Regions from separate parts of the Streptomyces sp. NBC_01450 genome, predicted to be linked through region 1. Evidence: riboswitches for the same ligand, from Rfam matches in the RefSeq annotation. Region 1 holds a riboswitch; the other holds the start of a gene.

Region 1 (6,912 bases):
CACCACAGCCACCACTCATCTCTCATCCCAGCGAAAGATCCCATCCATGTGCCAGCACCAGCCACCGTGTCCGACAGCCGAATCAGCCGACCGGGAGTCCGCCCGTCTCGTGGCGCACCACCCGGAGCAGGGATGGAGCCTCCTGTGCAACGGCGTTCTGCTCTTCGAGGACACCGGTGAGCTCCTGCCTGACGGCCAGATCATCGCCCCGCACCGCCCCCAGGGCAGCGAGCACGTGATGACCGCCGCCTGAGGCGCACCACCGGGTGGCGGTGACCGCCACCCGGACATGAAGAGGGGCCGGCCCGGAGACGTCATCTCCGAACCGGCCCCGACGCGTATCCGAGGGTGATTACTCTTCGTAAGCGTCCAGCGGCGGGCAGGAACACACCAGGTTCCGGTCGCCGTACGCCTGGTCGATGCGGCGCACCGGCGGCCAGTACTTGTCCGCGGCCGAGACGCCCGCCGGGAAGACGGCCTCCTCGCGGGAGTACGCGTGCTCCCACTCGCCACCGAGCGCGGCAGCCGTGTGCGGCGCGTTCCGCAGCGGGTTGTCCTCGGCCGCCCAGGTGCCCGAGCCGACCTTGCCGATCTCCGTACGGATGGCGATCATCGCGTCGCAGAACCGGTCGAGCTCGATCAGGTCCTCGGACTCGGTCGGCTCGATCATCAGCGTGCCGGCCACCGGGAAGGACATCGTCGGCGCGTGGAAGCCGTAGTCGATGAGCCGCTTGGCGATGTCGTCGACACTGACGCCGGTCGCCTTGGTCAGCGGACGCAGATCGATGATGCACTCGTGCGCGACCAGCCCACCGGGGCCGGTGTAGAGCACCGGGAAGTGCGGCTCCAGGCGCTTGGCGATGTAGTTCGCGGACAGCACCGCCACCTGCGTGGCCCGCTTGAGGCCCTCACCGCCCATGAGACGGACGTACGCCCAGGAGATGGGCAGAATGCCCGCCGAGCCCCAGGGAGCGGCCGAGATCGGCCCCACGCCGGTCTCGGGACCGGCCGCGGGCTGCAGCGGGTGGTTCGGCAGGTACGGCGCCAGGTGCGCGCGTACGCCGACCGGGCCCACGCCCGGACCGCCGCCGCCGTGCGGGATGCAGAACGTCTTGTGCAGGTTCAGGTGCGAGACGTCACCACCGAAGTGGCCCGGCTTGGCGAGACCCACCAGCGCGTTGAGGTTGGCGCCGTCGACGTACACCTGCCCGCCCGCCTCGTGCACCTGCGCGCAGATGTCGGCGACGTGCTCCTCGAACACACCGTGCGTCGAGGGGTACGTGATCATCAGCACGGCCAGCTCATCGCGGTACTGCTCGATCTTCGCGCGCAGGTCCTCGACGTCGATCTCGCCGTCCTCGGCGGTCTTCACGACGACGACCTTCATGCCCGCCATCACGGCGCTCGCGGCGTTCGTGCCGTGCGCGGAGGACGGGATCAGGCACACGGTGCGCCGGTCGTCGCCGTTGGCACGGTGGTAGCCGCGGACGGCGAGCAACCCGGCCAGCTCGCCCTGGGAGCCCGCGTTCGGCTGGAGGGACACCTTGTCGTACCCGGTGACCTCGGCGAGCCGCTCCTCCAGCTCCTGGATGAGCGTGAGGTAGCCCTGCGCCTGCTCGGCGGGCACGAAGGGGTGCAGCTGGCCGAACTCGGGCCAGGTGACCGGCTCCATCTCGGTGGTCGCGTTGAGCTTCATGGTGCAGGAGCCCAGCGGGATCATGCCGCGGTCGAGCGCGTAGTCGCGGTCGGACAGCTTGCGCAGATAGCGCAGCATCGCGGTCTCGGAGCGGTACTGGTGGAAGACCGGGTGCGTGAGGTAGTCGTCGGTGCGCAGCAGCCCGGCGGGCAGCGTGTCCTCGGCGGTGGCGTCCAGGGCCTCGATGTCACCGTCGACGCCGAACGCGGTCCAGACGGCGCCCACCTGCCTGCGGGCGGTGGTCTCGTCGCAGGCGATCGACACGTGGTCGGCGTCGACGAGGTGGAGGTTGACGCCTCCGTCGCGCGCGCCCGCCACGATCTCGGCGGCCCGGCCCGGCACCCGCGCGGTCAGCGTGTCGAAGTAGGTGCCGTGCACGACCTCGACCCCGCCGGCCGTCAGACCCGCGGCGAGGATCGTGGCGTACCGGTGCGTACGCCGTGCGATGGTCCGCAGGCCCTCGGGACCGTGGTAGACGGCGTACATGCCGGCCATCACCGCGAGCAGCACCTGCGCCGTGCAGATGTTGCTGGTCGCCTTCTCGCGCCGGATGTGCTGCTCCCGCGTCTGCAGGGCGAGCCGGTACGCCTTGTGTCCGTCCGCGTCCACGGAGACGCCCACCAGCCGGCCGGGCAGGCTGCGCGCGAACTTCTCACGCACCGCCATGTATCCGGCGTGCGGACCGCCGAAGCCCATCGGCACGCCGAAGCGCTGGGTCGTACCGACCGCGATGTCGGCGCCGAGTTCACCCGGCGAGGTGAGCAGCGTGAGGGCGAGCAGGTCGGCGGCGACCGTGACGACCGCGCCGAGCTCGTGCGCCTGCTCGATGACGGGCTTCAGATCGCGTACGGCCCCGGAGGCGCCCGGGTACTGGATCAGCACGCCGTTGATCTCACGCCCGGCGATCTCGGCCGGGATGCCCTCGCTCAGGTCGGCGACGACGACCTCGACGCCGGTCGGCTCGGCGCGGGTCTCGATCACGGCGACGGTCTGCGGCAGGGTGTCCGCGTCGACCAGGAAGAGGCCCTTCTTGTTCTTGCCCATGCGCCGGGACAGCGCCATCGCCTCGGCGGCGGCGGTGCCCTCGTCGAGCAGGGAGGCGCCGGAGGTGGGCAGCCCGGTCAGCTCGGCGACGACGGTCTGGAAGTTCAGCAGCGCTTCGAGCCGCCCCTGGGAGATCTCCGGCTGGTACGGCGTGTACGCGGTGTACCAGGCCGGGTTCTCCATGACGTTGCGCAGGATCACCGGCGGCGTGAACGTGCCGTAGTAGCCGAGGCCGATCATCGAGTCGAGCACCTGGTTGCGGTCCGCGAGGGAACGCAGCTCGGCCAGCACCTCGGCCTCGGTACGCGCGCCCGGCAGCTCCAGCGCCTCGGCGTTCTTGATGACGTCCGGCACCGCGGCGGCCGTCAGCTCATCGAGCGAGCCGTAGCCGACCTGCGCGAGCATCTTCGCCTGCGCCTCGGAGTCGGGCCCGATGTGGCGCTGTTCGAAGGGGATTCCCTGTTCGAGCTCGGAGAGCGGAATGCGATGGGCGGTCATTGCGGAGGCCTCCTGGTCTGACGCGACCTTCGAGGGGCACCACGACGTGGGTACCCCGACGGCCTCCCCCTCTGTCATCTCAACCTGAGAGCTTCACCGGACCGCCCGCTCGCTGCGACCCGACTTTCACCGTCGGTGAGAGCGGAGGCCTTCGACACCCGCTCTGCTTTCCAGAGTGACCTCGTCCGTGCGGTACGTGTGCCTGAGAGATTCCGGGGAGGATTTGCTCCTTCGGCGCCTCCGGTGGTGTCTGGAGGACTCTCCCGCACGGGGTCAGCAGCCGTCTGCAAGCCTACCAGCGAGGACAACGCACGAGCTTTCGAGTGGCCACCTTCCCGAATGTGCTCTTTTGTAGTGCTTACGGATGAGTTGCTAGCGAGTGGAGGGCCCGTGCAGACCGATATCGATCCGCGCAACCTGATCGGCCGCAAGGCGCTCGACCGTAACGGCGCCAAGATCGGCACGGTCGACGAGGTCTATCTCGACGACGCGACCGGCGTCCCGGAGTGGGCCGCCATACGGACGGGTCTGTTCAGCAGGGACGCCTTCGTTCCGCTGGAGCCCAGCGAACTCGTCGAGGGCACGCTGCGTGTCCCCTTCGAGCGCGCCCTGATCAGGGACGCCCCCGACTTCGGCGTGGGCCGCCATCTCTCCCCCGAACAGGAACTCCAGCTCTACCACCACTACGGCCTGGACGTGACACCCCCGCCCCCACCCCCGGACCGAGACTTCGGCCGCCTGGCGGGCACGGACGAGGGTTGACTTCTCGGATGGGGCCCAGCTGACGCGCCCCGTCAGGGGCGCGGGGCTCTGACATCATGTGGCTCCCCCGCGTGGGCGCGGCCGGCCACATTCCGCCCGCGGCGCCGATCCGACTTCACCCCCCACGGCGATCGCAAACGGTCCCCCGCACCAACGGCAACGGATCAGCCAACTCCAACGCGACATCATCCGTACGAAACGTCCGCACACGCCCCGGCTCGGAGTAAGGCGTCTCGAACCGCACAGTCACCCGCCCCAGCCCACTTCCCTGCACCCACCCGTGCCCGTACTCGGCATGCCGCACGTCATGCCCCGCGGGCCACCGCCGCTCAGCAGGCGGCACCTGCTCAGGGACCGTGTCCTGCGCCCCTTCCTCGTCCGGATGCTCCGGCACCGCCGCCTCCCCCGCGGCGGCCTCCGCCTCGGCCTCCGCTTGGGCCTGGGCCTGGGCGAACAGGTCCTCCTGCGTGTAGTCGGCGAGCCCCGAGACGCCGACCCCCAGCAGCCGTACGCCCCCGGTGGTGTCCACGGCCTCCAGAAGCCGCGCTGCGGCCTCCCGTACGACGCCTGGGTCGTCCGTCGGCCCCCGCAGCGTCTCGGACCGGGTCAGCGTCGAGAAGTCGTATCTCCGTACCTTCAGCACGATGGTCCGCCCGGACAGCCCCGCGTCGCGCAGCCGCCGCACACACCGGTCGGCGAGCCGCTGCACCTCCAGGCCGACCCGCATCCGGTCGTGGATGTCCACGTCGTAGGTGTCCTCCACCGACACGGACTTCGTCTCCCGCTCGGCCACCACGGGCCGCTCGTCATGCGCCAGCGCCATCGCGTACAGCGCGTGCCCGTGGGCCTTCCCCAGCAGCCGTACGAGCTCGTCCTCGCCCGCCTCGGCGATCTCGTCGACCGTGGTGATCCCGGCCCGGCGCAGATGGTCCCCCGTCGCGGGCCCGACACCCGGCAGTGTCCGCACCGACATGGGCCCGAGCAGCGCGCGCTCGGTCCCCGGCTCTATGACCACGAGACCGTCGGGCTTGGCCTGCTCCGAGGCGATCTTGGCGAGCATCTTGGACCCGGCGAGCCCCACCGATCCCGTCAGCCCCGTGACGGTCCGGATGTCCACGCGCAGCTTCGCCCCGGCCAGCCGCGCGGAAGCCTCGTCCCAGGCCGCTTCCCCGGCCTCCAGATCGACGAACGCCTCGTCCAGGCTCAGCGGCTCCACCAGCGGCGACAACGCCCTCAGCAGCCCCATCACCTGCTCACTGATCTCCCGGTAGAGCGTGAAGCGGGGCACGAGGTACGCGGCGTTCGGCGCCAGCCGCCGTGCCTGGGCCATGGGCATCGCCGAGTGCACCCCGAAGACCCGTGCCTCGTACGAGGCGGTGGCGACGACTCCGCGCGGTCCCAGCCCGCCCACGACGACGGCCTTCCCGCGCAGGCTCGGCTTGGCTGCCTGCTCCGCCGAGGCGAAGAAGGCATCCATGTCGAGATGCAGGATCGTGGGCGCGGTTCTCACATCTCCGATGCTGCCCTACGCCACTGACAACGCCCCTGTGGGCGTCAGACGGCCCGATTGCGCCGGCGCGCCAGCTCGTCCGTCGGGTTGTGCCTGACGAGCGTCTCGCCCGTGTCCACACGCTCCCCGTGCAACTGCGAGAGCGCACTCTCGACGTCCCGCCACACCACACCCACGGCGATCCCGAAGACGCCCTGACCGCCCTGCAACAGGGCGTGCACCTCGTCGGGCGAGGAACATTCGTAGACGGTCGCACCGTCGCTCATCAGCGTCATCCGCTCCAGGTCCCGGAAGCCGCGCTCCCTGAGGTGCTGGACCGTGGTGCGGATGTTCTGCAACGACACTCCCGTGTCGAGGAACCGCTTCACGATCTTCAGGACCACGACGTCCCGGAAGCTGTAGAGCCGCTGGGTCCCCGACCCGTAGGCGGGCCGCACGCTCGGTTCGACCAGACCGGTCCTGGCCCAGTAGTCCAACTGCCGGTAGGTGATGCCCGCGGCGGCACACGCCGTGGGACCGCGGTAGCCGATCTCCTCGGCAGCCGCCCCTCCCTCACCGGACTCACCAGACACCGCTGTCGGCCGCTGCGGAACGTGACCGGCCGCGCTGCCGTGAAGCGGGTACGGGCCGCTCTCCCCCAGACTGCGTCCGGGGGCACCCCCAGCCGTACCGTCGCCGCTGCTTCTCACGCCGACCTCCGTCCTTGACCTGCCTTCTCGACGGTAGGCAGTCACCGGGGGTGCGTCAACGATCGCCACACTCGGCACGCCGAGTGATAATCACCCTAGGAGTGGTTTCCCGTGTCCCACCGCGGGGAAAGGCTAGCCGAATGCTCTCGGAGCGGGCCGCAGCGCGCCCCACGGGCCACGGGCAATTGCCACCCCGGAATCCTGCGATCCATCGGCTCGTCACGGGCTGGACATCCCGCCCGCTCCACGAGCCCGGGTGCCCGATCGCCCACCCGAGGGCGACCGGCCCGTCACCGGTCGACCGGTCCCCTCACTGGCTGTTGGTCCCGAAGTCCTCGGGCGAGATCTGGTCGAGGAACTCGCGGAACTTCTCCACCTCGTCCTCCTGCTCGTCCGGGATCGCGATGCCGGCGTCGTCGAGCACACCGTCGCTGCCATAGATCGGCGTCCCGGTGCGCAGCGCCAGCGCTATGGCGTCGGACGGGCGGGCGCTGACCTCGACCCCGCTCGCGAACACCAGCTCCGCGTAGAAGACCCCCTCGCGCAGATCAGTGATGCGCACCTCGGTGAGCTCCTGGCCGACGGCTTCCAGCACGTCCTTGAACAGGTCGTGGGTCAGCGGTCGCGCGGGGGCCATGCCCTGCTGGGCGAAGGCGATCGCCGTCGCCTCCCCCGGTCCGATCCAGATGGGGAGGTAGCGGTCGCCTCCCACT
Region 2 (6,912 bases), 5.1 Mb from region 1:
TTGACCGCGACCCGGGCGAGGGCGCGGGCGAGCGCGTCCATGGGGAGTGCCCGGAGGTCCCCCTCCCACAGGGAGAGTTCGACGCCGACGAACATGACCGGGTCATCGCCCTCGATGCTGGCGAGACAGCGGCGGGCGGTCAGTACGACTCCCGTCGCCGCGAACTCGGCCGAGGCGGCGGCGAGGAAGTCCACCGGGTCGTCCTGCCAGTCGGGCTCGAAGAGCCTCACCCGGCCTCCGGTCGTGGGCCCGTCCAGCGGGGTGCGCCCGGCCCGGCACAGCTCGGCGACCGCGAGGGGCGGCAGCGGCACGCCGACCACCCCGTCCGGGTTGATCGCGATGCCGACCTGCGGGGGCAGCCCGCGGGCGAACTCGACGGCGGGCGCGATGGTGTACGACAGATGGCTGCCGACGACCTGTCGGAACTGCTCCTCGGAGCTGAAGACCGGCACGTACACCTGGCCCTCGATCTCCAGGGTGGGCAGGTCGAGGGCCGCCGCGTCCGGTCCGCCGCCGTTGGGCAGCGGCACCCAGACGAAGCTGCGGCCGAGGACCTCGACGATGCGGCCACCGGCGGTGGGCACTCCGAGGGACGCGGAGAGCACCTCCTCCAGTTCGTTGCCCGGCCATCCGCCGTGCGGGTGGGGGTGCGCTGAGGCCGGAAATTCCGGGAAGTCGGAGAAGTCCATCTGTCTACCTGTCTACCGCCTGCGGTGAACCACTGTTCTGGTGTCCTGGCTGGAAAGATTAGTGGGCCTGTACGACTTCACAGCCGCTCTCGGCCGGTCTCGGCCGCCATCCGGCGCTCCCGGCCACTGTCCGCCCCTCTCTTCCGCTGCCGGTCACCCGAAGTCGATCCGCCGCAGTACGTCCGCCGCCTCCCGGTCGAGGAGCACCGCCGAGCCGCAGCCCTCCGGCAGGTCACCCCGCTCGACGGAGCGCAGCAGCCGCGCGACCGCGCCCCGGTGACGGGCGAACGCGTACCGGGAGACGCCCCGGCCGCGCTCGCGCTGGCCCTCCAGCGCCGTACCGGGCGTGACGTCGAGCAGCAGCAGGTGGAGGGTGCCGCCGCGGCGGTGGGCCTCGCGGGCGAGCCAGCGCCGCACCCAGGCCTGTGTACCGCAGTCGTGCACGACGACCCCGGCGCCCGAGCGCAGCGCGCGGCGCAGGCCCGCGTAGTGCGCGAGGCGGACGAGGGGGCGGTAGACGGCGTACGGCAGCCATCCGGCCGTCCGCTCGTCCCAGCGGTCCCGGGTGTCCTGGGAGTCGACGCGCGGGCCTTCGACGGCCCGGCGCATCAGGGTCGACTTGCCGCTGCCGGGCAACCCGGTGACCACGACGACGTCGGCCGCTCCGAAGTACAGACCGTGCGGAGAGTGTCCCGCGCGCTCCCTGAGGTCGCGGACGACGGCCGCCGGAAGCGCTCCGCGGACCTCCCGGGCCCCGGCCGGGGCGCCGGGCTGCTCGGGCAGCGCGAGGCCCGAGGTCGTGGCGTACGCCGTGGTCCTGTTCACCGTGATCGTCCTCCCCTTGGGTGTGGAGTCCCATCCCCGTCGAGTGTAAAGAGAAGGTAATGCGCGGTGTCTCTCGTTTCCGTACGCGGACTGCCACAGGCCGGTTACAGATGCGGACTGCCGTGATCGGGACGACGCGTGCGATGATGTGCCCGCCAACTGCATACCGGCCGCTTGAATCCGCGCGGGAGAGTTCCGGGAACCTTCGGGTACCCGGGCGCCGAAGGAGCAAGTCCCTCCCTTGAATCTCTCAGGCCCCGTTACCGCGCGGGCGAGGCACATCTGAAAAGCGGGCCACTGTCCAGTGGCTCCACCCAAGGTGCAAGTCAGGACCTCCGTTCGCGGGGTCTTGATGAACCTCTCAGGTTCCGATGACAGATGGGGAGGAACGACCTCGCCGTCATGCCTTGGGAGCCCCACCGATGAGCAGTAACGCACCCCGTCTCACCGCACTCGATGCCCTGCATCGCTCGCTCGGCGCGACGATGACCGACTTCGCGGGCTGGGACATGCCCCTGCGCTACGGCTCCGAACGCGACGAGCACCTCGCCGTGCGCACCCGGGCCGGTCTCTTCGACCTCTCGCACATGGGCGAGATCACGGTCACCGGGCCGGGGGCCGCGGCCCTTCTGAACCACGCGCTGGTCGGCAACATCGCCTCCGTCGGCGTCGGCCGCGCCCGCTACACGATGATCTGCCAGGAGGACGGCGGCATCCTGGACGACCTGATCGTCTACCGGCTGGCCGAAAACGAGTACATGGTCGTCGCGAACGCCTCCAACGCCCAGGTGGTGCTCGACGCGCTGACCGAGCGCGCCGCCGGTTTCGACGCCCTCGTGCGCGACGACCGGGACGCGTACGCGCTGATCGCCGTGCAGGGCCCCGAGTCCCCCGGCATCCTCAAGTCGCTGACCGACGCCGACCTGGACGGGCTGAAGTACTACGCGGGTCTGCCGGGCACCGTCGCGGGCGTCCCGGCGCTGATCGCCCGCACGGGTTACACGGGCGAGGACGGCTTCGAACTGTTCGTGGCCCCGTCCGACGCCGAGAAGCTGTGGCAGGCGCTGACGGAGGCGGGCGCGCCCGTCGGGCTCGTCCCCTGCGGCCTCTCCTGCCGCGACACGCTGCGCCTGGAGGCGGGCATGCCGCTGTACGGGCATGAGCTGACCACCGCGCTCACCCCCTTCGACGCGGGGCTCGGGCGGGTCGTGAAGTTCGAGAAGGAGGGCGACTTCGTGGGGCGTACCGCGCTCCAGGAGGCCGCCTCCCGCGCCGAGGAGAACCCCCCGCGGGTACTCGTCGGGCTCGTCGCCGAGGGCCGTCGCGTACCGCGCGCCGGGTACCCGGTCGTCGCCGGCGGCAAGGTGATCGGCGAGGTCACCTCCGGCGCCCCCTCCCCGACGCTGGGCAAGCCCATCGCGATGGCGTACGTCGACGCCGCGCACGCCGCTCCGGGCACGGCCGGGGTCGGCGTGGACATCCGGGGCAGCCATGAGCCCTACGAGGTCGTGGCGCTGCCGTTCTACAAGCGCCAGAAGTAGCTTCGGGGCCGAAAGGGCCCCGTCCAGCGCGCCCACGTGACGCACGCCTCTGTGTCACGTCTCGTATCCCAAGACCACCCGGTCATCCCGTTCATCCCCACTCCCCCGCGTACAGGAGAATTCAGGCCATGAGCAACCCCCAGCAGCTGCGCTACAGCAAGGAGCACGAGTGGCTGTCGGTCGCCGAGGACGGCGTCTCGACGGTCGGCATCACCGAGTTCGCGGCCAACGCGCTCGGCGATGTCGTCTACGCCCAGCTTCCCGCGGTCGGTGACACGGTGACCGCGGGCGAGACCTGCGGCGAGCTGGAGTCGACCAAGTCGGTCAGCGACCTGTACGCGCCGGTCACCGGCGAGGTCGTGGAGGCCAACCAGGACGTGGTGGACGACCCGTCGCTGGTGAACTCCGCCCCCTTCGAGGGCGGCTGGCTGTTCAAGGTACGCGTCGCGGAGGAGCCGGCCGACCTGCTCTCCGCGGACGAGTACACCGAGTTCTCCGGCTCTTAAGGACTTCTGACTGATGTCGCTTCTGAACACGCCCCTGCACGAGCTGGACCCGGACGTCGCCGCCGCCGTCGACGCCGAGCTGCACCGCCAGCAGTCCACCCTGGAGATGATCGCCTCGGAGAACTTCGCTCCGGTCGCGGTCATGGAGGCCCAGGGTTCGGTCCTGACCAACAAGTACGCCGAGGGCTACCCGGGCCGTCGCTACTACGGCGGCTGCGAGCACGTCGACGTGGTCGAGCAGATCGCCATCGACCGCGTCAAGGCGCTCTTCGGCGCCGAGCACGCGAACGTGCAGCCCCACTCCGGCGCCCAGGCCAACGCGGCGGCGATGTTCGCGCTGCTGAAGCCGGGCGACACGATCATGGGTCTGAACCTCGCGCACGGCGGGCACCTGACCCACGGCATGAAGATCAACTTCTCCGGCAAGCTGTACAACGTGGTCGCCTACCACGTGAACGACGAGACCGGTCAGGTCGACATGGACGAGGTCGAGCGCCTCGCCAAGGAGTCCAGGCCGCAGCTGATCGTGGCGGGCTGGTCGGCCTACCCGCGCCAGCTGGACTTCGCCGCGTTCCGCCGGATCGCGGACGAGGTCGGCGCGTACCTCATGGTCGACATGGCGCACTTCGCGGGCCTCGTGGCCGCGGGCCTGCACCCGAACCCGGTGCCGCACGCCCACGTGGTCACGACCACCACCCACAAGACGCTGGGCGGCCCGCGCGGTGGCGTGATCCTGTCCACCGCCGAGCTCGCCAAGAAGATCAACTCCGCGGTCTTCCCCGGCCAGCAGGGCGGTCCGCTGGAGCACGTGATCGCCGCGAAGGCCGTCTCCTTCAAGGTCGCCGCCTCCGACGACTTCAAGGAGCGCCAGCAGCGCACGCTGGACGGCGCGCGCATCCTGGCCGAGCGCCTGGTCCAGGACGACGTCAAGGCCGTGGGCGTGGACGTCCTGTCCGGCGGCACGGACGTGCACCTGGTCCTGGTCGACCTGCGCAACTCCGAGCTGGACGGTCAGCAGGCCGAGGACCGTCTCCACGAGGTCGGCATCACGGTCAACCGCAACGCCATCCCGAACGACCCGCGCCCCCCGATGGTCACGTCCGGCCTGCGCATCGGCACGCCCGCCCTCGCCACCCGCGGCTTCCGGGCCGAGGACTTCACCGAGGTCGCGGACATCATCGCCGAGGCGCTGAAGCCCTCCTACGACGCGCGGTCCCTGAAGACCCGCGTGTCCGCCCTGGCCGACAAGCACCCGCTGTACCCCGGCCTGAAGTAGTACCGCCCGAAGCAGTACAGAACCAGTTCCTGCGAAAGTTCACTTTCGTACAGAAATTCGCACGGAACGTACGATTCACCAGGACGCCGCGCACACTGGAACTGGAGGTGTGCGCGGCGCCCGCCCCCATGCACCACCCCTGTTGTGAGGAGTCCCCGTGGCCATCTCGGTCTTCGACCTGTTCTCGATCGGCATAGGCCCGTCGAGCTCCCACACGGTGGGCCCGATGCGCGCGGCGCGCATGTTCGCCCGCCGGCTGCGCAACGAAGAGCTGCTGGACTCGGTGGCCTCCGTCCGGGCGGAGCTGTACGGCTCCCTGGGCGCGACCGGCCACGGCCACGGCACCCCCAAGGCGGTGCTGCTGGGTCTGGAGGGCGCGTCACCGCGAACGGTGGACGTGGAGGGCGCCGACGACCGCGTGGAGCAGATCAAGTCGTCGGGCCGTCTCTCACTCCTCGGCACGCACGAGATCCCCTTCTCCTTCGCCGACGACCTGGTCCTGCACCGCCGCAAGGCCCTGCCGTACCACGCGAACGGCATGACGGTCTTCGCGTACGACGCCTCCGGCGCACTCGTCCTGGAGAAGACGTACTACTCCGTCGGCGGCGGCTTCGTGGTCGACGAGGACGCGGTGGGCGAGGACCGCATCAAGCTCGACGACACGGTGCTCAAATACCCGTTCCGCACGGGCGACGAGCTGCTGCGGCTGACGAAGGAGACCGGCCTGTCGATCTCCGCCCTGATGCTGGAGAACGAACGGGCCTGGCGCACCGAGGAGGAGATCCGCGAGGGCCTCCTCGCCATCTGGCGTGTGATGCAGGCGTGTGTCTCCCGGGGCATGTCCCGCGAGGGCATCCTGCCGGGCGGCCTCAAGGTCCGCCGCCGCGCCGCCGTATCGGCCCGCCAGCTCCGGGCGGAGGGCGACCCGTTGGCCCACGCGATGGAGTGGATCACGCTCTACGCGATGGCGGTGAACGAGGAGAACGCGGCGGGCGGCCGCGTGGTCACGGCCCCCACCAACGGCGCCGCGGGCATCATCCCCGCGGTTCTCCACTACTACATCAACTTCATCCCGGGCGCGGACGAGGACGGCGTCGTGCGCTTCCTGCTCGCCGCCGGCGCCATCGGGATGCTCTTCAAGGAGAACGCCTCCATCTCCGGCGCCGAGGTCGGCTGCCAGGGAGAGGTCGGCTCGGCCTGCTCGATGGCCGCGGGCGCCCTCGCAGAGGTCCTCGGCGGCAGCCCCGAACAGGTCGAGAACGCCGCCGAGATCGGCATGGAACACAACCTCGGCCTCACCTGCGACCCCGTCGGCGGCCTCGTCCAGATCCCCTGCATCGAACGCAACGGCATGGCGGCGGTCAAGGCGGTCACCGCGGCCCGCATGGCCATGCGCGGCGACGGCTCCCACAAGGTCTCCCTCGACAAGGTCATCAAGACCATGAAGGAGACGGGCGCGGACATGAGCGTCAAGTACAAGGAGACGGCCCGGGGCGGGCTCGCGGTGAACATCATCGAGTGCTGAGAGGACGGGCCCTGACCAGCGCGTTCGTGTCTTTCTGCGCTGTCAGGGCCTTCCCTGTTTACGCGGCGGAAAGTCCCCAGAAACTCCCACGGGACAGACGTGAAAGTCCCCGAAAACTCCCCAGGGAACGTCGCTGTTTACGGGTGGGCAACGGGCCTACTCCAGGACCGACGCGGCGCTCTTGAGGCCGTCTCAGGGTGTTGAGTGCAGTCGGTGAACGTCAGGTAGTGGGACCTACGCATGACGAGACCGTGAGCGATCGTGCTGCGTGGTGCCCGGTCGTGCTACTGAGTGATGTTTTGCCTGATCAGAGCACGTGCGGCTGGTTGGACTGTGCCACCTCGTATCACGTCGTCCAAGGGCATCCGGCTACCGGCTGACCACCGGAGGGGCACCGCAGACGACAAGAAGAGGTGCCACGCGGGTTGTGGGTCTTCCACACTGCCTCCTGCGGCCGATCCCACTCCCTGCAGAGTCGCCCCAAGGGACCCCTCGTGGCGGGCTGGACACTGACGCCCCCGATCTCGTGACTGCTGTAGGGGCGGACAGC

The links. Region 1 has a riboswitch for glycine ahead of gcvP (aminomethyl-transferring glycine dehydrogenase). Riboswitches for the same ligand answer to the same signal wherever they lie in the genome.
Region 2: it holds a riboswitch for glycine, as region 1 does, so the genes downstream of both, gcvT (glycine cleavage system aminomethyltransferase GcvT) here and gcvP (aminomethyl-transferring glycine dehydrogenase) in region 1, are expected to answer to the same signal.

What each region holds. Positions count from the first base shown of each region.
Region 1 is NZ_CP109480.1:9,098,126-9,105,037, reverse strand. Features, by position in the region: gene OG568_RS40450 (DUF5999 family protein) at 47-253, shown strand; gene gcvP (aminomethyl-transferring glycine dehydrogenase) at 353-3,238, opposite strand; glycine riboswitch at 3,419-3,514, opposite strand; gene OG568_RS40440 (PRC-barrel domain-containing protein) at 3,629-4,000, shown strand; gene OG568_RS40435 (DNA polymerase IV) at 4,116-5,510, opposite strand; gene OG568_RS40430 (MerR family transcriptional regulator) at 5,555-6,199, opposite strand; gene OG568_RS40425 (bifunctional nuclease family protein) at 6,510-6,912, opposite strand, start outside.
Region 2 is NZ_CP109480.1:4,025,347-4,032,258, forward strand. Features, by position in the region: gene OG568_RS17885 (enhanced serine sensitivity protein SseB) at 1-689, opposite strand, end outside; gene OG568_RS17890 (AAA family ATPase) at 843-1,520, opposite strand; glycine riboswitch at 1,690-1,790, shown strand; glycine riboswitch at 1,791-1,902, shown strand; gene gcvT (glycine cleavage system aminomethyltransferase GcvT) at 1,937-3,055, shown strand; gene gcvH (glycine cleavage system protein GcvH) at 3,184-3,561, shown strand; gene glyA (serine hydroxymethyltransferase) at 3,575-4,837, shown strand; gene OG568_RS17910 (L-serine ammonia-lyase) at 4,995-6,362, shown strand.